DNA from 3 places in the Streptomyces sp. NH27 genome. Region 1 is predicted to be linked to each of the others. Evidence: predicted binding sites of a transcription regulator. Region 1 holds the regulator's gene; each other region holds the start of a gene.
The links. Region 1 encodes HspR, which represses chaperone genes until heat shock. Its sites were predicted from a motif close to TTGAGNNNNNNNNNCTCAA; they were not measured.
Positions count from the first base shown of each region.

Region 2: lon (endopeptidase La) is a predicted target of HspR. The motif match lies at 1,405-1,423, and genes of this name have one in related genera.
Region 3: clpB (ATP-dependent chaperone ClpB) is a predicted target of HspR. The motif match lies at 3,326-3,344, and genes of this name have one in related genera.

Region 1 covers NZ_JACEGK010000280.1:5,000-9,488, forward strand. The annotation lists gene dnaK (molecular chaperone DnaK) at 1-282, shown strand, start outside; gene grpE (nucleotide exchange factor GrpE) at 279-989, shown strand; gene dnaJ (molecular chaperone DnaJ) at 1,026-2,219, shown strand; gene AC13HU_RS22120 (heat shock protein transcriptional repressor HspR) at 2,224-2,700, shown strand; gene AC13HU_RS22125 (FBP domain-containing protein) at 2,978-3,484, shown strand; gene AC13HU_RS22130 (hypothetical protein) at 3,563-4,159, opposite strand; gene AC13HU_RS22135 (thioredoxin family protein) at 4,156-4,489, opposite strand, start outside.
Region 2 covers NZ_JACEGK010000062.1:11,056-15,544, reverse strand. The annotation lists gene AC13HU_RS08045 (response regulator transcription factor) at 1-402, opposite strand, end outside; gene AC13HU_RS08040 (spermidine synthase family protein) at 477-1,304, opposite strand; gene lon (endopeptidase La) at 1,446-3,869, shown strand; gene AC13HU_RS08030 (lysozyme) at 4,065-4,489, opposite strand, start outside.
Region 3 covers NZ_JACEGK010000547.1:129-4,617, reverse strand. The annotation lists gene AC13HU_RS31575 (YbjN domain-containing protein) at 61-636, opposite strand; gene clpB (ATP-dependent chaperone ClpB) at 633-3,254, opposite strand; partial or broken gene AC13HU_RS31565 (cytochrome P450 family protein) at 3,389-4,489, shown strand, end outside.

The DNA of each region.
Region 1 (4,489 bases):
GTCGAGACCGCGATCGCCGACCTCAAGGAGAAGCTGAAGAACGAGTCGTCCGACGACGGCAACACCGCGTCGATCCGCGAGGCCACCGAGAAGGTCGCGGCCACCAGCCAGAAGCTCGGCCAGGCGCTGTACGCCAACGCGCAGGCCGAGGGCGGCGCGGCGACCGCCGGTGCCGGTGCGGGCGCCGGTGCGGCCGACGGCTCGGCCCAGGCCGCGGACGACGACGTCGTGGACGCCGAGATCGTCGACGACGAGAGCAGCAAGAGGGATGGTGCCGCGTGACGGAGGAGCCGAAGGGCTTCGAGGAGCCCGACGTTCCCTCCGACGCCGCCGACAAGCCGGAGTCCGGCAAGGCGGGCAAGTCCAACTCGGGCAACGGGACCGCCGGTAAGGCGGGCCCGGTGTCCGGGGGCGGGGACGACGCGACCTCCCAGGAGCTGACGGCCGTCAAGGCGCAGTTGGACCAGGTGCGCACCGCGCTCGGCGAGCGCACCGCCGACCTCCAGCGCCTCCAGGCCGAGTACCAGAACTACCGCCGCCGGGTGGAGCGGGACCGCGTCGCCGTCAAGGAGATCGCGGTCGCCAACCTGCTGACCGAACTGCTCCCGGTGCTCGACGACATCGGCCGGGCGCGGGAACACGGCGAACTGGTGGGCGGCTTCAAGTCGGTCGCCGAGTCGCTGGAGACGGTCGCCGCGAAGCTGGGCCTGCAGCAGTTCGGCAAGGAGGGCGAGCCCTTCGACCCGCTGGTGCACGAGGCACTGATGCACAGCTATTCGCCTGATGTCACACAGACGACATGCGTGCAGATCCTCCAGCCGGGGTACCGCATCGGGGAGCGCAACCTGCGGCCGGCCCGGGTCGCGGTCGCCGAGCCCCAGCCGGGTGCCCACGGCAAGGACGAACAGTCCGAGTCCGGCGAGCCGGCCGACCAGGCCGACCGGAAGGCGGACGACGACGAGGAGACCGGTGGCCCATCCGAGGGCTGACGGAGCGGGACGTGACGGAGAGGAGGGACGCCGAGGATGAGCATCAGTAGGGACCTGTTGGAGAAGGACCTGTACAAGGTCCTCGGTGTCCCCAAGGACGCCACCGACGCCGAGATCAAGAAGGCGTACCGCAAGCTGGCCCGGGAGTTCCACCCCGACGCCAACAAGGGCGACGCCAAGGCCGAGGAGCGCTTCAAGGAGATCTCCGAGGCCAACGACGTGCTCTCCGACGCCAAGCGGCGCAAGGAGTACGACGAGGGCCGCGCGCTGTTCGGCAACGGCGGCATGCGGCCCGGTCCCGGCGCGGGCGGCACCGGCGGGTTCAACTTCGACCTGGGCGACCTCTTCGGCGGCGCCCAGGGCCCCGGCGGCAGCACCACGACCGGCCAGGGCGGCGGCTTCGGCGGCGGCCTGGGCGACGTGTTCGGCGGCCTGTTCAACCGGGGCGGCGGCACCCGCGTGCAGCCGCGCCGCGGCCAGGACATCGAGTCCGAGGTCACGCTCAGCTTCACCGAGGCCGTCGACGGGGCCACCGTCCCGCTGCGGATGTCCTCGCAGTCGCCCTGCAAGGCGTGCTCCGGCACCGGCGACAGGAACGGCACGCCCCGGGTGTGCCCGACCTGCGTCGGCACCGGGCAGGTCTCGCGCGGCGGCGGTGGCGGCTTCTCGCTCACCGACCCGTGCGTGGACTGCAAGGGCCGCGGCCTGATCGCGGAGAACCCCTGCGAGGTCTGCCACGGCAGCGGCCGGGCGAAGAGCTCGCGCACCATGCAGGTGCGCATCCCCGCCGGGGTCACCGACGGGCAGCGCATCCGGCTGCGCGGCAAGGGCGCCGCCGGCGAGCGCGGCGGCCCGGCCGGCGACCTGTACGTGGTCGTGCACGTCGGCCCGCACCCGGTGTTCGGCCGCAAGGACGCCAACCTGACGGTCACGGTCCCGGTGAGCTTCACCGAGGCCGCGCTCGGCGGCGACATCAAGGTGCCGACCCTGGGCGGACCGCCGGTCACCTTGAAGCTGCCCGCCGGCACTCCGAACGGCCGGACCCTGCGGGCCCGGGGCAAGGGCGCGGTGCGCAAGGACGGTTCACGCGGCGATCTGCTCGTCACGGTCGAGGTGGCGGTGCCCGCACAGACCGAGGGCAAGGCGCTGGACGCGCTGGAGTCGTACCGTGAGGCGACCGCGGACCTCGACCCGCGGGCGGAGTTGTTCAAGGCCGCAAAGGGAGCGTGAGCGGATGAGCATCGACGGCGGCGGGGCCTCCGGGCCCCGCATGGGGCGAGGCCGCAATCCGTACCAGCTGACGGAGGAGTCGCCGGTCTATGTGATCTCCGTGGCGGCCGAGCTGTCCGGGCTGCACCCGCAGACCCTGCGGCAGTACGACCGCCTCGGCCTGGTCTCGCCGGACCGCGCGGCCGGCCGCGGGCGCCGCTACTCCGCCCGCGACATCGAGCAGTTGCGGCAGGTGCAGCGCCTCTCGCAGGACGAGGGCATCAACCTCGCGGGCATCAAGCGGATCATCGAGCTGGAGAACCAGGTCGCCGCGCTCCAGGCCCGGGTCGCCGAACTCGCCGCCGCCGTCGACGGCGCCGCCGCCGTCATCCAGCAGCGCGAGGCCGCGGTGCACGCGTCGTACCGGCGCGATCTGGTGCCGTACCAGGACGTGCAGCACACCAGCGCGCTGGTGGTGTGGCGTCCCAAGCGGGATTCCTAGTGCCGTGGCCGGAAAGGTTCACCGGTTCGCGACGCCCGGCACGGCACCTCTCCCCCTACCTTCGGCGGGAGGTGCCCCCAGCGTTGTCGGAGTCGCCCGAGTACGCCCAGTACGAGGGCGCACCTCCGCCTTGCGATGTACCGCACCGGACGCCGCGAACCAGGCAAACCTTTCCGGCCACGGCACTAGCGCGGCCTCCCCGGGGGTGCGGGTACGGCCCGTTGCTCCCCGTAAATGCGGCGACAGTCTCGCCGGGTGCTTGTTAGCTTCGGGTGTTATGGACCCACTTGGTGAAGCGCAGATCCGGGACTCCTTCGTGAACTGCTCGAAGGGGGAGGCGAAGCGGGTCAGGCTGCCGCGGGAGCTCGCGGAGATGCCGTGGGGCGACCTCGACTTCATCGGCTGGCGGGACCCGGGCGCGCCGGACCGGGCATATATCGTGACCGGCGGCGAGCGGCCGGTGGGGATCACCCTGCGGGTGGCGCCCGGCGCGCGCCGGAATCTGCTGCGCAGCAGCCTGTGCTCGATCTGCCTGACCGGGCACTCCGGGGGCGGAGTGGACCTGCTGGCCGCGCCGCTGGCCGGCCCGGCCGGGCGGCAGGGCAACACCGTGGGCATCTACATGTGCGCCGACCTGGCCTGTTCCCTGTATGTACGGGGCAAGAAGACCTCGGTGCTGGCCAAGCGCATGGAGGAGACCCTGACCCTGGAGGAGCAGGTGGAGCGCACGCTGCGCAACCTGGACGGCTTCCTGTCGAAGGTCACCGGCGCCCAGGCGGCGTGAAGTCGGGCGGCCCGAACCCGAGCGGCGTGAAGTCGGGCGGCCGAACCCGAGCGGCCCGTGTGTGGGCGTCCCGCGGCGTCAGCGCGGCGGGACGTCGAGCGTGACCGGGTGCGCCCGGACCGGTGCGAGGCAGGCGCCGTCGGTGGAGCAGGCCCCGTAGGTGAGTTGGACGCTCGCGGTGGCGGATCGGCCGGTGGCATCGGCGAGATTCGTGGTCAGGTGCAGGGTCACCGGGCCGTCCGGGTAGACCGGAAGCGTCAGGCCGAGGCCCGCGGGACGCAGGCCGTACGGATGGGCGTCGGAGGTCACCGGGCCGGTCGCGGTGAGCGGGGCGGCGACCGTCAGGCGGGTCGGGATGCCGAGGCCGTCGACCCCCTGGTCGGGCAGCGTGAGGCTGTAGAGGTGGAAGCCCTTCTGCTGCGGGCTGAGGGATGCGGTCACCGCCACCTTGTGCGCGGCCGACCGTTCGAAGGTGACGGCGACGTCCACTCCGCCCGCGGTGAAGGACGCGTGCGTACGGGACGGTGCCGCCTGGTGCTGACCGCTGTTACCGCTCTGACCGTCCTGGCCGCAGCCGGAGACGACGGTGCAGAGCAGCACGGCCGCGGCGACGGCGGCGGGGGAGACGCTGTTCCCCCGTGCGTGCCCTCGGGCGGCGGCGGTTCCCCTTCTCACGCCCATGTCTTCAGGAACGCGTCGACCTGGGACTCCGGCATGTTGTGGGCGTTGGAGAACTGGCCCTTGTCGGTGGCCGTTTCGGTGTGCCCGTGTGGGTCCACCACGGCGAGCGCCGGGATACCGCTGGTCCGGAGGTCCACGTAGCGTGCGGCGAGCGACAGGTTGTGGTCGAACTGGCCGACGTCGACGCGCACTACGTGGTACTTGCCCAGCAGGGCGGCCGTCGCGGGCTTCGTGAAGGTGCGGCCGAGCACCACGCAGTCGGGGCACCAGTCCGCGCCGAAGTCGATCAGCACCGGGCGGCCGTCCTTGGCCGAGGCCCGCTCG
Region 2 (4,489 bases), on a different contig from region 1:
CGCGTCGGCGGCCCGCTCCACCCGGCGCAGCAGCACGTGCACCCGCGCGGCCAGCTCGCGCATCGAGAACGGCTTGGTCATGTAGTCGTCGGCGCCGACGCCGAGGCCGACCAGCATGTCCGTCTCGTCGTCGCGCGCGGTGAGCATCAGCACCGGCACCGGCCGGTCGGCCTGCACCCGGCGGCAGACCTCAAGCCCGTCGTATCCGGGCAGCATCACGTCGAGCACCAGGAGGTCCGGTTGCCAGGCATGGGCTGCGTCGACCGCGGACGGCCCGTCGCCTGCCGTGCGCACCTGGAACCCCTCCGCCTGGAGGCGGGCCGCGATCGCCTGAACTATCGTCTGGTCGTCCTCGACCACCAGAACCCGGCGCTGCGCGCCCGTTGTCTGTGCGCTGTCCACTTCCGCTTCCGCCCCACAAGCTCGTCCGTTACCGGCAGCGTACGGGGCGGGCCGCTGCCCTGACTATGACGCCTTCACGCCTTGACGGCTACATGCACGACATCGGGCACGCCACGCGCGACCGGAACCTCCAGCGTGCGCACCCCGGTGTACCCCGCCCCCTTGAGTGCGATCTCGAAGGCGGCCGAGGGCTGCGCCGACCATACGGCCAGCACACCGCCGGAGCGGAGCAGCTCCCGGCAGTCGTCGAGGCCGCTGGGACTGTAGAGACTGCCGTTGTTGTCGGTGACTGTCCAGTCCGGACCGTTGTCGATGTCCAGGCAGAGTGCGTCGTAGCCGCCGGCGGGCGGGCGCGCCGACGCTTCGACCGGCACCGTACCGGCTGCGGGTGCGGGTGCGGACCCGGACCCGGCTTCGGGTCTGGCCATCGGCTCGGGCGCCGTACGCAGGTAGGTCAGCAGGTCCGCGGTGATCAGCCGCACCCGCGGGTCGTCCAGCGCGCCGCGGGTGTGTGCCGCGAAGTGGCCCGCCCGGTGCCAGTCGATCACCGCCTGCTCCCGCTCGACCACGTCGATCCGCGCCCAGCGCGGCTGGGCGGCCGCCCGGGCCAGTGAGAAGCCGACGCCGAGCCCGCCGATCAGCACGCTCGCGCCGCCCCGGCCGGCCGGCGGCGCCTCGAGCGCCTCCAGTGCCGCGTCGATCAGCAGCCGCTCGGAGCGGCCGTCGGAGGTGTCCATCAGGAAGGTGCCGTTGGCGATGATCTCCAGGTGCTCGCCGCGACGGCGCAGCACCGCTTCCCCGTACGGGCCCTCGCGCCGGTCCAGTACGACCGGTCCTTCGCCGGTCCCGGGGCCGGGATCGGGGGCCGGGAAGCGCGGGTCGTGCGTGTTCGTAGCCGCCATGACCTCATTCTGACGGACCGAAAAGGGACTGCTCCCGGCCCACCGCAGGTGATCGCTCAGGGCGAACGTAAGGCCGGGAACACCGGCGGAGCTCCTTGCATTGAGTCAGGTGTACTCAACTTGCTTGCAAAGGGAGCGATCATGGCGTTTGAGCCGAAGAGTTCCAACCTCACCCTCCCCGTACTGCCCCTCGACGGCGAGGTCGTGCTGCCCGGCATGGTCGTACCGCTCGACCTGACCGACAGCGAGGTACGGGCCGCGGTGGAGGCCGCACAGGCGGCCCACTCCGGAGACACCGCGGGCAAGCCGCGCGTGCTTCTGGTCCCGAGGGTCGACGGGAACTACGCCGCGGTGGGCACCCTCGGCACGGTCGAGCAGGTCGGACGGCTGTCCGACGGCGACCCCGGCGCGGTGATCAAGGGTCGCTCGCGGGTGCGCATCGGCGCCGGTACGACCGGTCCGGGCGCGGCTTTGTGGGTGGAGGGCGCCGTGGTGGAGGAGCCCGCGCCGCAGGAGGCGCCCGGCACCGTCGCCGAGCTGATGAAGGAGTACAAGGCGCTGGCCACGAGCTGGCTGCGCAAGCGCGGCGGCTGGCAGGTGGTCGACCGGGTGCAGCAGATCGACGACGCCGGGCAGCTCGCCGACAACTCCGGCTACTCCCCGTTCCTCGGCGTGGAGCAGCGCGTGGAGCTGCTGGAGACCGCCGACCCGGTGGCCCGGTTGAAGCTCGCCACGCAGTGGCTGCGCGACCACCTCGCCGAGCAGGACGTCGCCGAGACGATCCGCAAGGACGTCCAGGAGGGCATGGAGAAGCAGCAGCGCGAGTTCCTGCTCCGCCAGCAACTGGAGGCGGTCCGCAAGGAGTTGGCCGAGCTGAACGGCGACCCCGACAACGAGACGGACGACTACCGGGTCCGGGTGGAGTCCGCCGACCTGCCGGAGAAGGTCCGCGAGGCCGCACTGAAGGAGGTCGAGAAGCTGGAGCGCTCCTCGGACGCCTCCCCGGAGGGCTCGTGGATCAGGACCTGGCTGGACACCGTTCTCGAACTGCCGTGGAACACCACCACCGAGGACACCTACGACGTCGCGGGCGCCCGGGCGGTGCTGGACGCGGACCACTCCGGCCTCGACGACGTGAAGGAGCGCATCACCGAGTACCTGGCGGTCCGCAAGCGCCGGGCCGACCGCGGTCTCGGCGTGGTCGGCGGCCGCCGCGGAGGCGCGGTGCTGGCGCTGGTCGGTCCCCCCGGGGTCGGCAAGACCTCGCTCGGTGAATCCGTGGCCCGCGCGATGGGCCGCGAGTTCGTCCGGGTGGCGCTCGGCGGCGTCCGCGACGAGGCCGAGATCCGCGGCCACCGCAGGACGTACGTGGGCGCGTTGCCAGGCCGGATCGTGCGCGCGATCAAGGAGGCCGGGTCGATGAACCCGGTGGTGCTGCTCGACGAGGTCGACAAGGTCGGCTCGGACTACCGGGGCGACCCGGCGGCCGCGCTGCTCGAAGTCCTCGACCCGGCGCAGAACCACACCTTCCGGGACCACTACCTGGAGGTCGAACTCGACCTGTCCGACGTGGTGTTCCTGGCCACCGCCAACGTGCTGGAGGCCATCCCCGAGCCGCTGCTGGACCGGATGGAGCTGGTCCGGCTGGACGGCTACACCGAGGACGAGAAGGTCGTCATCGCCCGCGACCACCTGCTGCCCCGTCAGCTGGAGCGCGCGGGCCTGGCCGCCGACGAGGTGAGCCTGGACGAGGACGCGCTGCGCCGGCTGGCCGGCGAGTACACCCGCGAGGCGGGCGTCCGTAACCTGGAGCGGACCGTCGCGCGCCTGCTGCGCAAGATCGCCGCCCAGCACGAACTGGGCGACCGGGAGCTGCCGTTCGCGGTCGGCCCGGGCGATCTGCGGGCCCTGATCGGCCGGCCGCACCACGTGCCGGAGGCCGCGCAGGACCCGGAGGAGCGGCGTACCGCCGTACCGGGCGTGGCCACCGGTCTCGCGGTCACCGGCGCGGGCGGCGACGTGCTCTACATCGAGGCGTCGCTGGCCGACCCGGAGACCGGCGGGGCCGGGCTCCAGCTCACCGGTCAACTCGGCGACGTGATGAAGGAGTCCGCGCAGATCGCGCTCTCCTTCCTGCGCTCGCGCGGCGCGGAACTGGAGTTGCCGGTCGGCGATCTCAAGGACCGCGGCGTGCACCTGCACGTGCCGGCCGGCGCCGTACCCAAGGACGGCCCGAGCGCGGGTGTCACCATGACCACCGCCCTCGCGTCCCTGCTGTCCGGCCGCCGGGTCCGCACCGATGTCGCCATGACCGGCGAGGTGTCCCTGACCGGCCGGGTGCTGCCGATCGGCGGGGTCAAGCAGAAGCTGCTGGCCGCGCACCGCGCCGGGATCACCACCGTGGTGATCCCCAAGCGCAACGAGGCCGACCTCGACGACGTCCCCGCCGAGATCCTCGGCGTGCTCGACGTCCACCCGGTCGGCGACGTCCGCCAGGTGCTGGCGCTGGCTTTGGAGCCGGCGGCGGCGGACGCCCCCGCCGAGGAGGTCCCGATCGCCGCGTGACCACCTGCCGGTGGTGGGCCGGGTCCCGCCGCTACGGTTGCCCGCCGTTCCCGGCCGCGGGCCGGTGGTCGGTTGCGCGCGCAGTTCCCCGCGCCCCCGTCGGTGCGGCTCCCTCCGCAAGGAGGGCATGCCGTACGTACCAAGACCAAGGGGCGCGGGGAACTGCGCGTCTACCCGGGCGGTCCCGTTACCGGGTTACCCGTTCGCGAGGGCCTGGAGGCCGGAGATCGGGCCGTTGAAGTAGTCCTGGTCCCCGGGGAAGGTGCCGGAGTCGGCGTACTGCCAGAACGTGTAGAAGCCGTAGCCGCCCGGCAGGGTCCCCGCGCTGGAGGAGTACTTGGCGATCCAGAACGGGCTGGTGGTGGCGAATCCGCTGTTGTTGCCGGTGCAGGTCGACCACCAGTCGTAGGTGGAGTAGAGGACCGGGTAGACGCCCTCACGCGCGTGGTACTCGTTGGCGAACGCGTGGATCCAGCTCACCATGCTGGCCTGGCTGAGGCCGTAGCAGCTCGCGCCGTAGGGGTTGTACTCGATGTCGAGCGCGCCCGGCAGGGTCTTGCCGTCGGCCGACCAGCCGCCGCCGTGCGCGATGAAGTAGTCCGCCTGCGTCGCGCCGCCGG
Region 3 (4,489 bases), on a different contig from region 1:
CGGGCGCCCATGAGGTGCGGGTGCGGGTCCCGGCGAATCCTCGCCCGGCGCTTCCTTTGCTCAGTCCTCGGAGCCGTCACCCGGCTCGGAGCTGTCGCCCGGCTCGGAGTCGTCGCCCGGCTCGTCGCCGTCGGCCGCCTCCTCCAGGCCCAGCCGCTCACCGAGCCACTTGTTGAACTCGATGGACGCCTGGACCCAGCTCACCGTGGTGGCCACGAAGTGGTCGAGGTTGACGCCCATGCCGATCAGCATCTGGGCCTCGCCGATGAGGCGGACGGCACCGTCGTCGTCGGTGTTCGTGTAGACCTTCGGCCACAGCGTGAGGTGGTTCCACTCGTCGATCGCCTCGTGGAGCTGTGCCTTCTCGTCCACGGAGTACGTGCGCTCGTAGAACGTGCGCACCGCGAAGACGTGCTGCTGCGCCTCGCCGCGGAACATGAAGTAGGTGCGGAACTCCTCCCAGGGCGCCAGGAGGTCGTCCTCTTCGTCGATGGCGTGCTTGAGCCCCATCTGGTCGAGGAGTTGCTTGACCAGGTCCTGATCCGGGATCACCACGTTGGCAGTGGGTTCTCCGCTCGGCTGGTCGGGTTCCGGCTGGCTCCCGAAGTTCGGAATCGAGGAGGGGTCGATGCTCACCGTGAAGGTTCCCTTCGTGACGTTTCCCCGCCATCCTCCCCCCTGACGATGAGCCCGTCGACCGCCCGGTCCACCCGGACGTTCTGCCCGTCCAGCACCTCTCCGGCCAGGATGGCGCGGGCCAGCGGGTCGCCGATCGCGGTCTGGATCAGCCGGCGCAGCGGGCGGGCGCCGTAGGCGGGGTCGTTGCCCTCCTCGGCGAGCCAGTCCAGGGCGCCGTCGGTGACGTCCAGGGTGAGCCGGCGGTCCCTGAGCCGGTCGGCGAGTCGGCTGGTCTGGAGCCGGGCGATCCGGCGCAGCTCGTCCCTGTCGAGCGCGGAGAACACCACGATGTCGTCCAGCCGGTTGAGGAACTCCGGCTTGAAGGAGGCGCGGACGGTGGCGAGGACGTTCTCCTTCTTCTGCGCCGGGTCCAGCTTGGGGTCGACCAGGTACTGGCTGCCCAGGTTGGAGGTGAGGATCAGGATCGCGTTGCGGAAGTCGACGGTACGGCCCTGGCCGTCGGTGAGCCGGCCGTCGTCGAGGACCTGGAGCAGGACGTCGAAGACCTCCGGGTGCGCCTTCTCCACCTCGTCGAGCAGCACCACGCTGTACGGGCGGCGGCGGACCGCCTCGGTGAGCTGGCCGCCCTCCTCGTACCCGACGTATCCGGGCGGGGCGCCGACCAGCCGGGCCACCGAGTGCTTCTCGCCGTACTCGCTCATGTCGATGCGGACCATCGCCCGCTCGTCGTCGAAGAGGAAGTCGGCGAGCGCCTTGGCCAGTTCGGTCTTGCCGACGCCGGTGGGGCCGAGGAAGAGGAAGGAGCCGGTGGGGCGGTCCGGGTCGGCGATGCCGGAGCGGGAGCGGCGGACCGCGTCGGAGACCGCGCGGACCGCTTCGGCCTGGCCGATCAGCCGCTTGCCGAGCTCGTCCTCCATCCGCAGCAGCTTCTGCGTCTCGCCCTCCAGCAAGCGGCCGGCGGGGATGCCGGTCCAGGCGGCGACGACGTCGGCGATGTCGTCCGGGCCGACCTCCTCCTTGACCATCGTCTCCTGGGCGGCGGCCTCCTGCTCCTCCCGGGTGGCCTCCTCCAACTCCTCCTCCAGCTTGGGCTTCTCCGCGTACATCAGCTTCGACGCGGTCTCGAAGTCGCCGTCGCGCTGGGCGCGCTCGATCCGGGTGACGATGTCGTCGAGCCGCTCCTTCAGCTCGCCGACCCGGTTCAGGCCCTGCTTCTCCTTCTCCCAGCGGGCGGTCAGGCCACGCAGCTCCTCCTCGCGGTCGGCGAGGTCCTTGCGGAGCTTGTCCAGCCGCTGCACGGAGCCGGGGTCGGTCTCGTTCTTGAGCGCCATCTCCTCCATCCGCAGCCGGTCCACCGAGCGCTGGAGCTCGTCGATCTCGACCGGCGAGGAGTCGATCTCCATCCGCAGCCGGGACGCGGACTCGTCGACCAGGTCGATGGCCTTGTCGGGCAGGAAGCGGGAGGTGATGTAGCGGTCGGAGAGCGTCGCGGCGGCGACCAGCGCGGAGTCGGCGATCTGCACCTTGTGGTGCGCCTCGTAGCGGCCCTTGAGGCCGCGCAGGATCGCCACGGTGTCCTCGACGGTCGGCTCGGCGACCAGCACCTGCTGGAAGCGCCGCTCCAGCGCCGGGTCCTTCTCGATCCGCTCGCGGTACTCGTCCAGCGTGGTGGCGCCGACCATCCGCAGCTCGCCGCGGGCCAGCATCGGCTTGAGCATGTTGCCCGCGTCCATCGCGGAGTCGCCGCCGGCGCCCGCGCCGACGACGGTGTGCAGCTCGTCGATGAAGGTGATGACCTGCCCGCCGCTGTCCTTGATCTCGGCGAGCACCGCCTTCAGCCGCTCCTCGAACTCGCCGCGGTACTTCGCCCCGGCCACCATCGCGCCCAGGTCGAGGGAGACCAGCCGCTTGTTGCGCAGGCTCTCGGGCACGTCGCCCTTGACGATGCGCTGGGCCAGGCCCTCCACGACGGCGGTCTTGCCGACGCCGGGCTCACCGATCAGCACCGGGTTGTTCTTGGTACGGCGGGACAACACCTGGACCACCCGGCGGATCTCCTGGTCCCGGCCGATCACCGGGTCGAGCTTGCCCTCGCGGGCGGCCGCGGTGAAGTCGGTGCCGTACTTCTCCAGTGCCTTGTAGGTGCCCTCCGGGTCCTGGCTGGTCACCCGTTGCCCTCCCCTGGCGCTCTCGAACGCCGTCAGCAGCGCCTTCGCCTTGGCGCCCGCGGTGGTGAGCAACTCGCCGGCCGGGCCGCCCTTGACGGCGGTCCCGATCAGCAGGTGCTCGGTCGACACGTACGCGTCGCCGAGGTCCTTGGCGCGCTGGGACGCGTCGGCGATGACGGCGAGCATGTCACGGTTCGCCTGCGGGGGTGCGACGGTGGCCCCCTGCACCGACGGCAGGCTCTCGACCAGCCGCTGCGCGTCGGCCCGCAGCGCCACGGGGTCGGCGCCGGTCGCGGCCAGCAGGTCGAGCACGTTCTCGTTGTCCGTGCCGCTCAGCAGAGCGAGCAGCAGATGCGCGGGCGTCAGGTCCGGGTTTCCCTCGGCGACGGCCTTGGCGTTGGCGCTGTTGAGCGCTTCCCGGCTCTTGTTGGTCAGCTCGGCTTCCACGGGCGTGCTGTCCTCCTCAATCGATCGTCGCTACCATGTACCTCAACCTGCTTGCGGGAACATGAAGCAAGTTGAGTCTATTCCACTCAAGGTGATTCCGGGCACAGGGCGGGCCACGATCTCGGGAGGAACCCATGACCTCGGCGCACCCGATGGATTCGCACCCGGCCGACCCGTATCCGATGGACCGCAGCGGCGCGTCCGTACAGGCCGATGCCGCCATCCTGCGCGAGCGCGCGGCCGCCTGCCCGGTGATGCTGCCGGACGGCGTCCCCGGCATGATCGTCTCCCGCTACCAGGAGCTGCGCGACTTCCTCGCCGACCCCGAAGTGGCCAAGAACGCCCGGCACTTCGCCGCCCTCCAGGAGGGCCGTATCCCGGCGCAGTGGCAGCTCAACGCCTTCGCCCTGGTCAACGGGATGACGACGGCCGACGGCGACGACCACCGGCGGCTGCGCGGGCTGGCCACCAAGGCGTTCACGCCACGCCGGGTGGCCTCCCTGCGCCCTTGGATCGAGCGGCTGGCCGGCGACCTGGCGGCCGAACTGCCCGGCCGGGCCGGCCCGGACGGCGTCGTGGACCTGCGCGCGCACTTCGCCTATCCGCTGCCGATGGGCGTGATCAGCGAACTGCTCGGGGTGAACCCGGCCTACCGCGACCGCCTGCACGACCTCACCCACCTCCTGGTCAGCACCTCCAGTTCGGCCGCCGACGCGACGGCCGCGCTGCGCGCGATCCACGACGTGCTCGCCCAGGTCGTCGCCGAGCGGCGAGCCCGCCCCGGCGACGACCTGACCAGCGCGCTGATCGCGGCCCGCGACGCGGACCGGGAGGACGGCGCCGAGCGGCTGAGCGACGAGGAGGCGACCGGCACCCTGCTGCTGATGATCGTCGCCGGGCACGAGACCACGCTCAATCTCATCACCAACGCGGTGCGCGCCCTGTGTGACCACACCGGCCAACGCGACCTCGTCCTTTCGGGTGAAGCCTCCTGGGACGCGGTGATCGAGGAGACGCTGCGCTGGGACAGCCCGGTGGCGAACTTCCCGTTCCGCTACCCCACCACCGACCTCGACGTGGACGGCACCACGGTGCCGCGCGGGACACCCGTGCTCGCCGGGTACGCCGCCGCCGGACGCGACCCGCGCGAATACGGCCCCGACGCCGGCCGGTTCGACATCACCCGGCCGCCGGGCACCCGCCACCTCGCCTTCGGGCACGGCGCCCACTACTGC